2 regions of the Paenibacillus sp. FSL K6-2862 genome follow, and region 2 is predicted to be linked to the other one. Evidence: riboswitches for the same ligand, from Rfam matches in the RefSeq annotation. Region 2 holds a riboswitch; the other holds the start of a gene.

Region 1 (4,285 bases), 1.2 Mb from region 2:
TGGAACAGGTCAGGATAGATCGCTTTGGCTACAGCTTTCAAACCTTCCGTTACACGTGGGCCCGGACGGCTCAGCAGGTTGGCATCCAGGCCAATAACTGCATCGTCTTTCACCGCCGTGATTTGATCCCAGCCGCTGCGCTCTTTGATGATCTGATCCAATGTTTTGGAGTTCTCATCAATAACATCATTGGCGTACAGAATGACATCCGGATTGGAAGCAATAATGTTCTCTTCGTTAATTTCATTCCAGCCCACGAGGTCGGAAGCAACGTTGATTCCACCGGCTACCGTAATCAGTTCATCCATGAATTCGCCTTTACCCACAGTCCAGCCTGGGGAGAATTCAACATATACCTTTTTCTGATCTTCCGACTTCACAGCCTTAACCGCTTCGGTTATGTCCGCTACATCTTGTTTCATCTTCGTGATGAGCTCCTGTGCCTGCTCCTGATGATCCGTGATTTTGCCGAACGTTTCGATGTTGTTCATGACATCGTCTATCGATTTCGGATCTGTTTTGAAAATGGTGATTCCCAGTTCGCGCAGCTTCGTCACAGCTTCTTCGCTCATGGAGATCCCTGTAAATACGATGTCTGCTTCCGCTGCGATAATTGATTCTTCATTGGGCTTCGACACACCGCCCATTTTCGGTTTGGTCGTTGCAGCTTCCGGATAATCGTCATAGTCGGATACGCCTACGATCTGCTCGTCTAGTCCAAGCGCGAACAACGACTCGGTTTCTGCCGGAGATACGGATACGATTTTGGCTGGCGCTTTCTCAAACGTGAAGGATTCACCTGTCGCATCCGTTACCGTAAGTGGATATTGTGTTTTGAGATCCGTCTGCTCCTGGCCTTGGGATTGCTCCTGTGCAGGCTGCTGCGTAGACGTACCTGTTCCCTCGCTCGTTGTTGCATTTCCACAGCCGGCCAAAGCCAGTGTGAGCATCGCTGCTGTCAGCAGGGACGCCATGCCTTTCCAATTCTTGATGTTCATTCTGTTCATTCTCCCCTTCTCTATTTGTACTATTTCTTGCAACATGCTCAAACTCTTACTCCCCATACTTTGGTGTTCCTATATAAGGTTTGAACTGCAACATTTACACGTTAACGGAGAGTGCAGAACCGATCTGGAGAAACGAAGTGTTCGCCTTTATCACCGGATTTCCCCTTTTAATAAGGGGATCAAAGAAATCTGGGGATAACAGCGATCGGAAGACGGTACTGCAATCGTAGTGGTCTAGTGTAAAGCTTACAGGTTCATCCTATATGAACAAAAAAATCCCCGATCCTTACGTCAGGATCAGGGATGACGTCTCGCATATGGCGATCTGCACATCTACAGCGTACCCGCCGTTGATGCACATAGAATTGCCCGAAACGCTGTCCTTTCCTCGAAGGAACACCGGTTTGTACGTCCAGGGCAGGTAACCTGACTTACAGGACTGCTCGTCCTGATTTACAGTGGCGGGACCGTGCCGGATTCACACCGGCTTCCCTATTTCACCCATTGTGCCGTTCATCGTTTGCATTAACTCGATGAGCTCTTCTTGCTCGCACAAGGGACCCGTGGTCGCTGATATTGTAACCATTCAAGTGAGCATGTACCATCCATCAGCGCTTAAGCGCATAACGAGATATATATTCATGCTGAAGTCACACTTCTGTTGTGATTATAGGTTATATTGCACATCCTTACAACCCGATTCACGGAAAAGACACCCTGCTTGAAACCCAGCTATTTCCGCTTTTTTCAAGCCGAACCTTAATTGCTTGCCCCGGAATGACCTGCGTATCCCAGAATCCCAGTTCCGTTATGAGGCGTGACAAGGCGTACCGAATGACACCGCCATGGGTAACTACGGCAATCACAGGAACATGATTTTCTTCGGAATGTTCCTCTGGCGAAACGGACACAAGGCACTCCTCCACGAAGGAGTCGATCCTCGCAGCAAATGCCTGCCAAGGCTCACCGCCCGGTGGCGTCACATCCTGCGGTGCATCAATCCAATCCCGGTAGAGCGGATTGTCCTTGAGCACATTGTAAGTCATGCCTTCCCATTGCCCAAAATCAATCTCACGCAAACGCGAATCATACTGTACTTGTCCTGCTTGTACCGGGGCAATTCGTTCCACTGTCTGCCGGCAGCGCAGCAAATCACTGCAAAATAGTGCATCCCATGTGATCCCGCGAATGGACTCGCGAAGCGGCGCCAGTTCCCGCACTGCATCCTGCAGGAGACCAATATCGGTATGTCCGAGGTATCTCTTTTCCACATTCCAAGAAGTTGTCCCATGACGGATAAACACGATCTCCCGCGTTCCTGTTACACGCTTCCCGGAATCTACTTCCATAACAGCGCACCTCCTGCTGTCCAGATGCCGAACGTTACCAGCCAGCATAACAGCACAAAAGCTCCCGCCGACCAGAACATCAAACGCGTGGTCCGCACGATATCCTCTGATTCCATCAGCCGTGTCTGATCGCCCATATAGGCTCGAAAAGAAGCCACTCCGTGATAGACGTTATACCCGCCAAGCCTGATGCCCAGCGCTCCCGCAACGGCCGACTCCGGGAATCCGCTGTTTGGGCTAGGGTGCAATCTGGCATCCCGGCGAACCATGCGTGCAGCGCCTTTTGCGTTCAATCTCATGAACCATGCACCCGTAATGAGCAGCAAGGCAGTAAGCCGCGCCGGAATCCAGTTCGCCCAATCATCCAGACGAGCAGAGGCCCAGCCAAGATGCAAATACTTTTCATTTTTATAACCAACCATGGAATCCAGCGTATTGACGGCCCGATAGGCCATCGCTAGCGGGGCACCGCCAATCAGGGCATAGAACAGCGGTGAAACGATGGCATCTACGATGTTTTCCGCTACAGTCTCCACGGTTCCCCTTACCACTTCCGGTTCATCCAGATGCGCTGTATCCCGCCCCACGATCATGCTTAGTGAACGTCTAGCCGCAGGCCAATCCCTTTCTCTCAGATGACGATACACTTCCATGCCTGCATCCTTCAGTCCTTTGGAAGCAATGGTGGTGGAAATTAGTACCACTTCAACGATAACGGAAATCACTGGGTGAACAAGTCCCAGGATATATAACACTCCCCAAGTAAGCACCAATGAACCACCCGCAATGACGATCGGAAATAGCATTCCTGCCCGCTTAAGCCCATGATCGCTGCTCACTCGTTTTCTTATCGTCCGCTCCAGTGCAGAAATTCCTTTCCCCATGCCGATCACCGGGTGGGGAATCCAACGTGGATCTCCGATGAGGCGATCCAGTATGTATGCTGCTAAAATAATCCATGCCCCTGTCATTCCTGCCCATATGGGCCAGTCTGCCCATTGACTCAGAGATATCATCGCTTGCTATTCCTCTCTTTCCACGCCTGTCCAGCTTGCAAACTTTCGGTAACGGCATCATAGACGACACGCCCAATCCCTGCCCCAATCACTGTGGCTGTTCCTGCGTAAGAGATCAGTGGTTTCCCCTCCACCTGACTCGTGGCAAGCACAATGGCATCCGTCGTCGTTCCCGTTGCAGTCAGTCCATTTTCCGCATCCATTACACCGCAATCCGAGAGTGCTGCCGTTTTGGCTTCCACCGCTGTCTGAATGGCATTGACCATAGCTCCGGGCGTCATGCGGCCGTTGATCCATAACATGATATTAATTGTACCGGGAGTGTAGGGTGATTCAGCGGCTATTCCCTCCTGGCTAGTTATGTTCCCTGCAGCATCAAATACGGTTCTTGCGGAGCCTGCCCGGGCAGCATTGGATACACCTGCTGTCGTACAGCACAAAATCCCTGCTTCCTCGCCCACATATTCCTGAACCGATGTGTGAGCAAGCTTAACCGCTGTCAGCAATCCGGCACAGCCTGTTGTGCGCTCCTCCCACCCTCTCAGGAGGTCTGCAATATCACGCGGCGGGTCGTCACAACGATAATGCCTGTCTACATAAATATTGAATATGCGATCCAGCTCGATCATACCCCCGCCGAACACGGCACTCGAAATGGCGCTTACCGGGTTAGGGATCGCTGCTCGAATATGGCGTTCATGTGCGCTGATGGTTAACCCGGGCCATGCAGAAGAAGTATATTCATTTTGCTCTACATTTGCATGGGTAAAGTGCTTCAAGAATGGCAATGCCATTACTCCACCCCCCCGCCCGTTGGCACCGGAGTCGGTTGTCCGCTCACACTTCTCATTTCGTTCACCAGACGAAGATTCGACTTCGCGTCCTTCACCGCCAGTCGGATATGTCTTTCCCC
Region 2 (4,285 bases):
GGTTCATTACATTCATGAGGGACGGGGAACCGTTCATATGGAAGATAAGGAGTACCATTTGACGCAGGGTCAGGGCTTCGCCATTCTGCCGGATACGATCATTCATTATGAAGCCGACGCGAACGAGCCTTGGACATACTCTTGGTTCGGATTTAAGGGCGTACATGCCAAGACTTTCATGCAGCGGGCAAACCTGAGTCCAGCATGCCCTGTATTCGAAGCCAGGGATCCAAAGGTAATGGATGGTTTATATGCAGACATGGTTCAGGCCTCATCGCGCAATGGTGGAGATGTATTTAGCCAGAGCCTGCTGTACCGATTAATCGCCGAACTGATCTCCTCATCCCCTGATGAGGACAAGCCGCAGAGGCCCCTTTCCACCAAGGATGAATACATCAGACAAGCAGTTAAGTTTATGGAGAACAGGTACAGCCAGAAGACGTCCATCCTTGATATTGCACAGTCCGTGCGTCTGGATCGTACGTATCTGTCCGGTCTATTTAAGGAGAAGTACGGAAAGTCGTTACAGGCCTTTTTTCTTGAATACCGGATGAATCGCGCAGCAGAGCTGCTGCAGAGCTCAACGCTTTCGGTCAGTGAGGTTGCCCACTCCGTGGGGTATACGGATCCGTTGTTATTTTCCAAGATGTTCAAGCGTGTGACAGGAGTCTCCCCCAAAGGTTCGAGAGAGCGGGAATAGGCTGATGAGCTATTTCAAATTTGAATAAATGCTTTGATCATTATCTGTGAGCCAGCTATACTGGTACAGAATGCATTTCAATTGAATATGTGGAACTGGGTGCTATACCTTCGGGTAGAAGCTTAATAGGGAAGACCGGTGTGATGCCGGCGCGGTCCCGCCACTGTAACAGAGGAGTCATGCAGCGTTATGCCACTGGTTTAGGCCGGGAAGGTGCTGCAATGACGAGGATTCTGGAGCCAGGAGACCTGCCTAGTTTAACAACACAGTAGTACCTACGGGAGATAGGAAGGTGTTTAGAGAGCATGATTTTTTCTGAAAATCTGTTTATTTAAGACGTCCTTATCCGGTATTAGCGGAGAGAGACGTCTTTTTTGATATGCATGGACAAGTCACGTGCGGGGTTGGAGATTGGGGAGAGGATGTCAGACATGTGAGTAGATATATTGTGAAAAGATTCATTCAGCTGGCAGCCGTGTTATTTGGCATTTCGTTTCTGACATTTCTGCTGACCTATCTGTCTCCGGGGGACCCGGCAAGGCTTATGCTCATGTCTACAGGAGTCACTCCGTCGGACGAATTGGTACAGCAGGTGCGTGTCCAGCTGGGACTGGATCAGCCGTTTTGGATACGCTACGGAACCTGGCTGGGACAGGTGCTTACCGGAGATTTCGGAACGTCCTATAAATACGACAGGCCTGTGCTCGACATTCTGCTGTCCAGGCTTCCAGCCACGCTTCGGCTAACAGGAAGTGCCCTGCTGCTGGTCATTCTGATTGCGTTTCCACTGGGTATTTTGTCGGCCGTCTACAGAAACAACGTGCTGGATTACGTCATACGCCTGTTTTCGTTTGCCGGGTTGTCCATGCCCAGCTTCTGGCTCGGGATGCTGCTCATGCTGGTGTTTGGCGTACAGCTCAAGCTGCTGCCCGTCATGGGGAGTTCGGGCTGGAACAGCCTGATATTGCCCGCATGCACACTGGCGTTACCTCTGATCGCCCAATATATCAGGCAGATCCGTACGGTGATTCTGGAAGAGATGTCCCAGAATTATGTAACGGGGGCCAGAGCCAGAGGTGTGAAGGAGAGAGTCATTATGATGCAGCATATTTTACCCAATATATTATTGCCCATCGTTACGCTCATGGGCATGTCTACAGGCGCCCTGCTTGGCGGGGCTGCCATTGTGGAAAGTTTGTTCGTATGGCCCGGTGTAGGGCAGATGGCGGTGGATGCCATCTTTACAAGGGACTATCCCCTGATTCAGGGCTATGTCATCTGGATGGCAACCATCTATGTATTGCTGAATCTGATTGTTGATCTCTGGACACATCTGCATGACCCGCGGATTCGACTGGACGTGGATGTGTGAATGAGAGAATTTAAGCTTATTCTGACACAGCATCGCTGGTTCACGTTTCTATGTTCATTGACCCTCCTCTGGGTCATTCTCGCCATGATTGCGCCGCTGCTTGCACCGCATGATCCACTGGCAACGAATTTTGCCAAGGTACTGCAGCCTGCCAGTTCGGAATTTCCGCTTGGAACCGATCAGCTTGGACGCTGCGTGTTATCCCGTCTCCTTTACGGGGCCAGGATGTCGCTTCTGCTTACATTTATGATGATCGGAATTGTGTTTGTGCTTGGTGTAGCCATTGGTGTTATCGCGGGTTTTGCCCGTGGGCTGACGGATACAGTGCTGATGCGGTTATCCGATACGCTGATGGCCTTTCCAGGATTAATCTTCGCTATCGCAGTAGTGGGGATGCTGGGGCCAGGCCTATTTAATACGGTAATTGCCCTGGCTGTTGTATGGTGGGCGAAGTATGCACGACTGGCAAGAAGTCTGGTGATCTCGCTTCAGCAAAAGGAGTATGTCGCTGCGGCAGCCTTCAGCGGTGCGCGGAAGATTCAGATCATCACCAGAACCATCCTGCCCAATATGCTGTCTCCTCTTATCGTTATGGCGATGATGGATGTGGGCGGCATGATGTTATCCATCTCAGGCCTGTCCTTTTTGGGGCTGGGTGCTCAGCCTCCTGAACCGGAGTGGGGGGCGATGCTGAATGAAGGCAGGCGATATTTGCAGACAGCTCCGTGGCTGTTGATTTATCCGGGACTTGCGATTTTTTGCACGGTGATCATTTTTAATTTGCTGGGCGACAGTCTGAGGGATGTGCTGGATCCCAAGAAAAAGGCAGCTTAACAGGAGGAACGGGAATGAATTCGAGATATGGAAAAACGCTAACGCTTACCATACTGTCATTATTGATCTTATGTATTATCGCGGCATGTGGCCAAACCCCAACAAGTACTTCCACCTCATCATCATCTGGCGAAAAGGCAGCTGAGGCGGGCAAAGGCAGTGCAGGTACACCGACTCATCTGAATGTAGCGCTATTCTGGCTTGGAAGTAATCTGGATCCTGCAGAGGAGTGGAACGGCTGGACCCTTACACGGGCAGCAATAGGAGAGACTCTGATTCAATTTGACGAAAATATGAAATTGGTACCGAAAATTGCGGATAGCTGGGATCGTATTGATGATACGACATGGCATTTTCATATCCGGGACGGTGTAACGTTCCACAATGGGAATAAGGTTACTGCAGACGCGGTGAAGAAGTCCATTGAACGCTCCATGGAGCTGAATGAGAGAGGGCAATCGACCTTGCCGGTGGCTTCCATGACTGCAGAAGGCCAGGATCTCACCGTCAAAACAACGGAGCCTTACGCCTCCCTGCTCGGCAATATTGCTGAACCTTTGTTTGTCATTGTGGATACGAGTACAGATACATCCCAATTCAAGAGCGAACCTATCGCTACAGGTCCATTTATGGTAACAGGCTATACCCCGGATCAGGAGATTGAGGTGAAAAGGTATGACGGATACTGGGACGGGGCAGCCGATGTGGATACCATTACATTCAAATATATCAAGGATGACAGCACACGTGCCCTTGCACTGCAATCGGGTGAGATCGATGTAGCCAGCAACGTGGGACGAAGCAGCTTGGCATTATTCCAGGATCAGAGTCAATATACGATTGATGAAATCCCGAGCCTGCGTACACAGTTTGTATGGTTTAATACGAAAAACCCGCTGCTAAGCGAGCCGGAAGTACGGCGTGCAATCTCGTACGGCATAGACCGCGAGATGTATGCAAACACACTGGTGGGCGGCCAGGCGGCCAAAGGCCCGTTTACCTCGGCTCTGCCTTTTGGCTATGATCAGGTCAAGGGGTATGACTATGAACCAGAGACAGCCAAGAAGCTGTTGGATGAGGCTGGCTACAAGGATGCGGATGGGGACGGTATTCGGGAAAAAGACGGACAGAAGCTAACGCTTCAATTGATCCTCAATTCAGCTTACGAATCGGACTCCATTGTGGCTGCTGCGATGCAGTCCCAACTCAAGGAGATTGGGATTAACCTGGAAATGACCTCTTACGAGGATCTAACTGATCACCAAAAAAGCGGGAACTACGATTTGGCTCTGACCAGCATTAATACAGGAATTACTGGAGATCCCCAGTATATTCTCGACTTTTATTTCAAAACGGGAGCGGAGTGGAACATCGGTGGA

Evidence for each region. A riboswitch is a leader RNA that binds a small molecule or an ion and turns the genes downstream of it on or off. The one in region 2 is predicted to bind cobalamin.
Region 1: another riboswitch for cobalamin. It lies ahead of MHB82_RS06795 (ABC transporter substrate-binding protein); the one in region 2 lies ahead of nikB (nickel ABC transporter permease).

The regions. Positions count from the first base shown of each region.
Region 1 covers NZ_JBBOSN010000001.1:1,489,037-1,493,321, reverse strand. Annotated here, with positions in the region: gene MHB82_RS06795 (ABC transporter substrate-binding protein) at 1-998, opposite strand, end outside; cobalamin riboswitch at 1,408-1,536, opposite strand; gene MHB82_RS06790 (histidine phosphatase family protein) at 1,709-2,356, opposite strand; gene cbiB (adenosylcobinamide-phosphate synthase CbiB) at 2,347-3,327, opposite strand; gene MHB82_RS06780 (adenosylcobinamide amidohydrolase) at 3,369-4,166, opposite strand; gene cobD (threonine-phosphate decarboxylase CobD) at 4,166-4,285, opposite strand, start outside.
Region 2 covers NZ_JBBOSN010000001.1:268,372-272,656, forward strand. Annotated here, with positions in the region: gene MHB82_RS01230 (AraC family transcriptional regulator) at 1-700, shown strand, start outside; cobalamin riboswitch at 781-970, shown strand; gene nikB (nickel ABC transporter permease) at 1,149-2,072, shown strand; gene nikC (nickel transporter permease) at 2,073-2,906, shown strand; gene MHB82_RS01245 (ABC transporter substrate-binding protein) at 2,921-4,285, shown strand, end outside.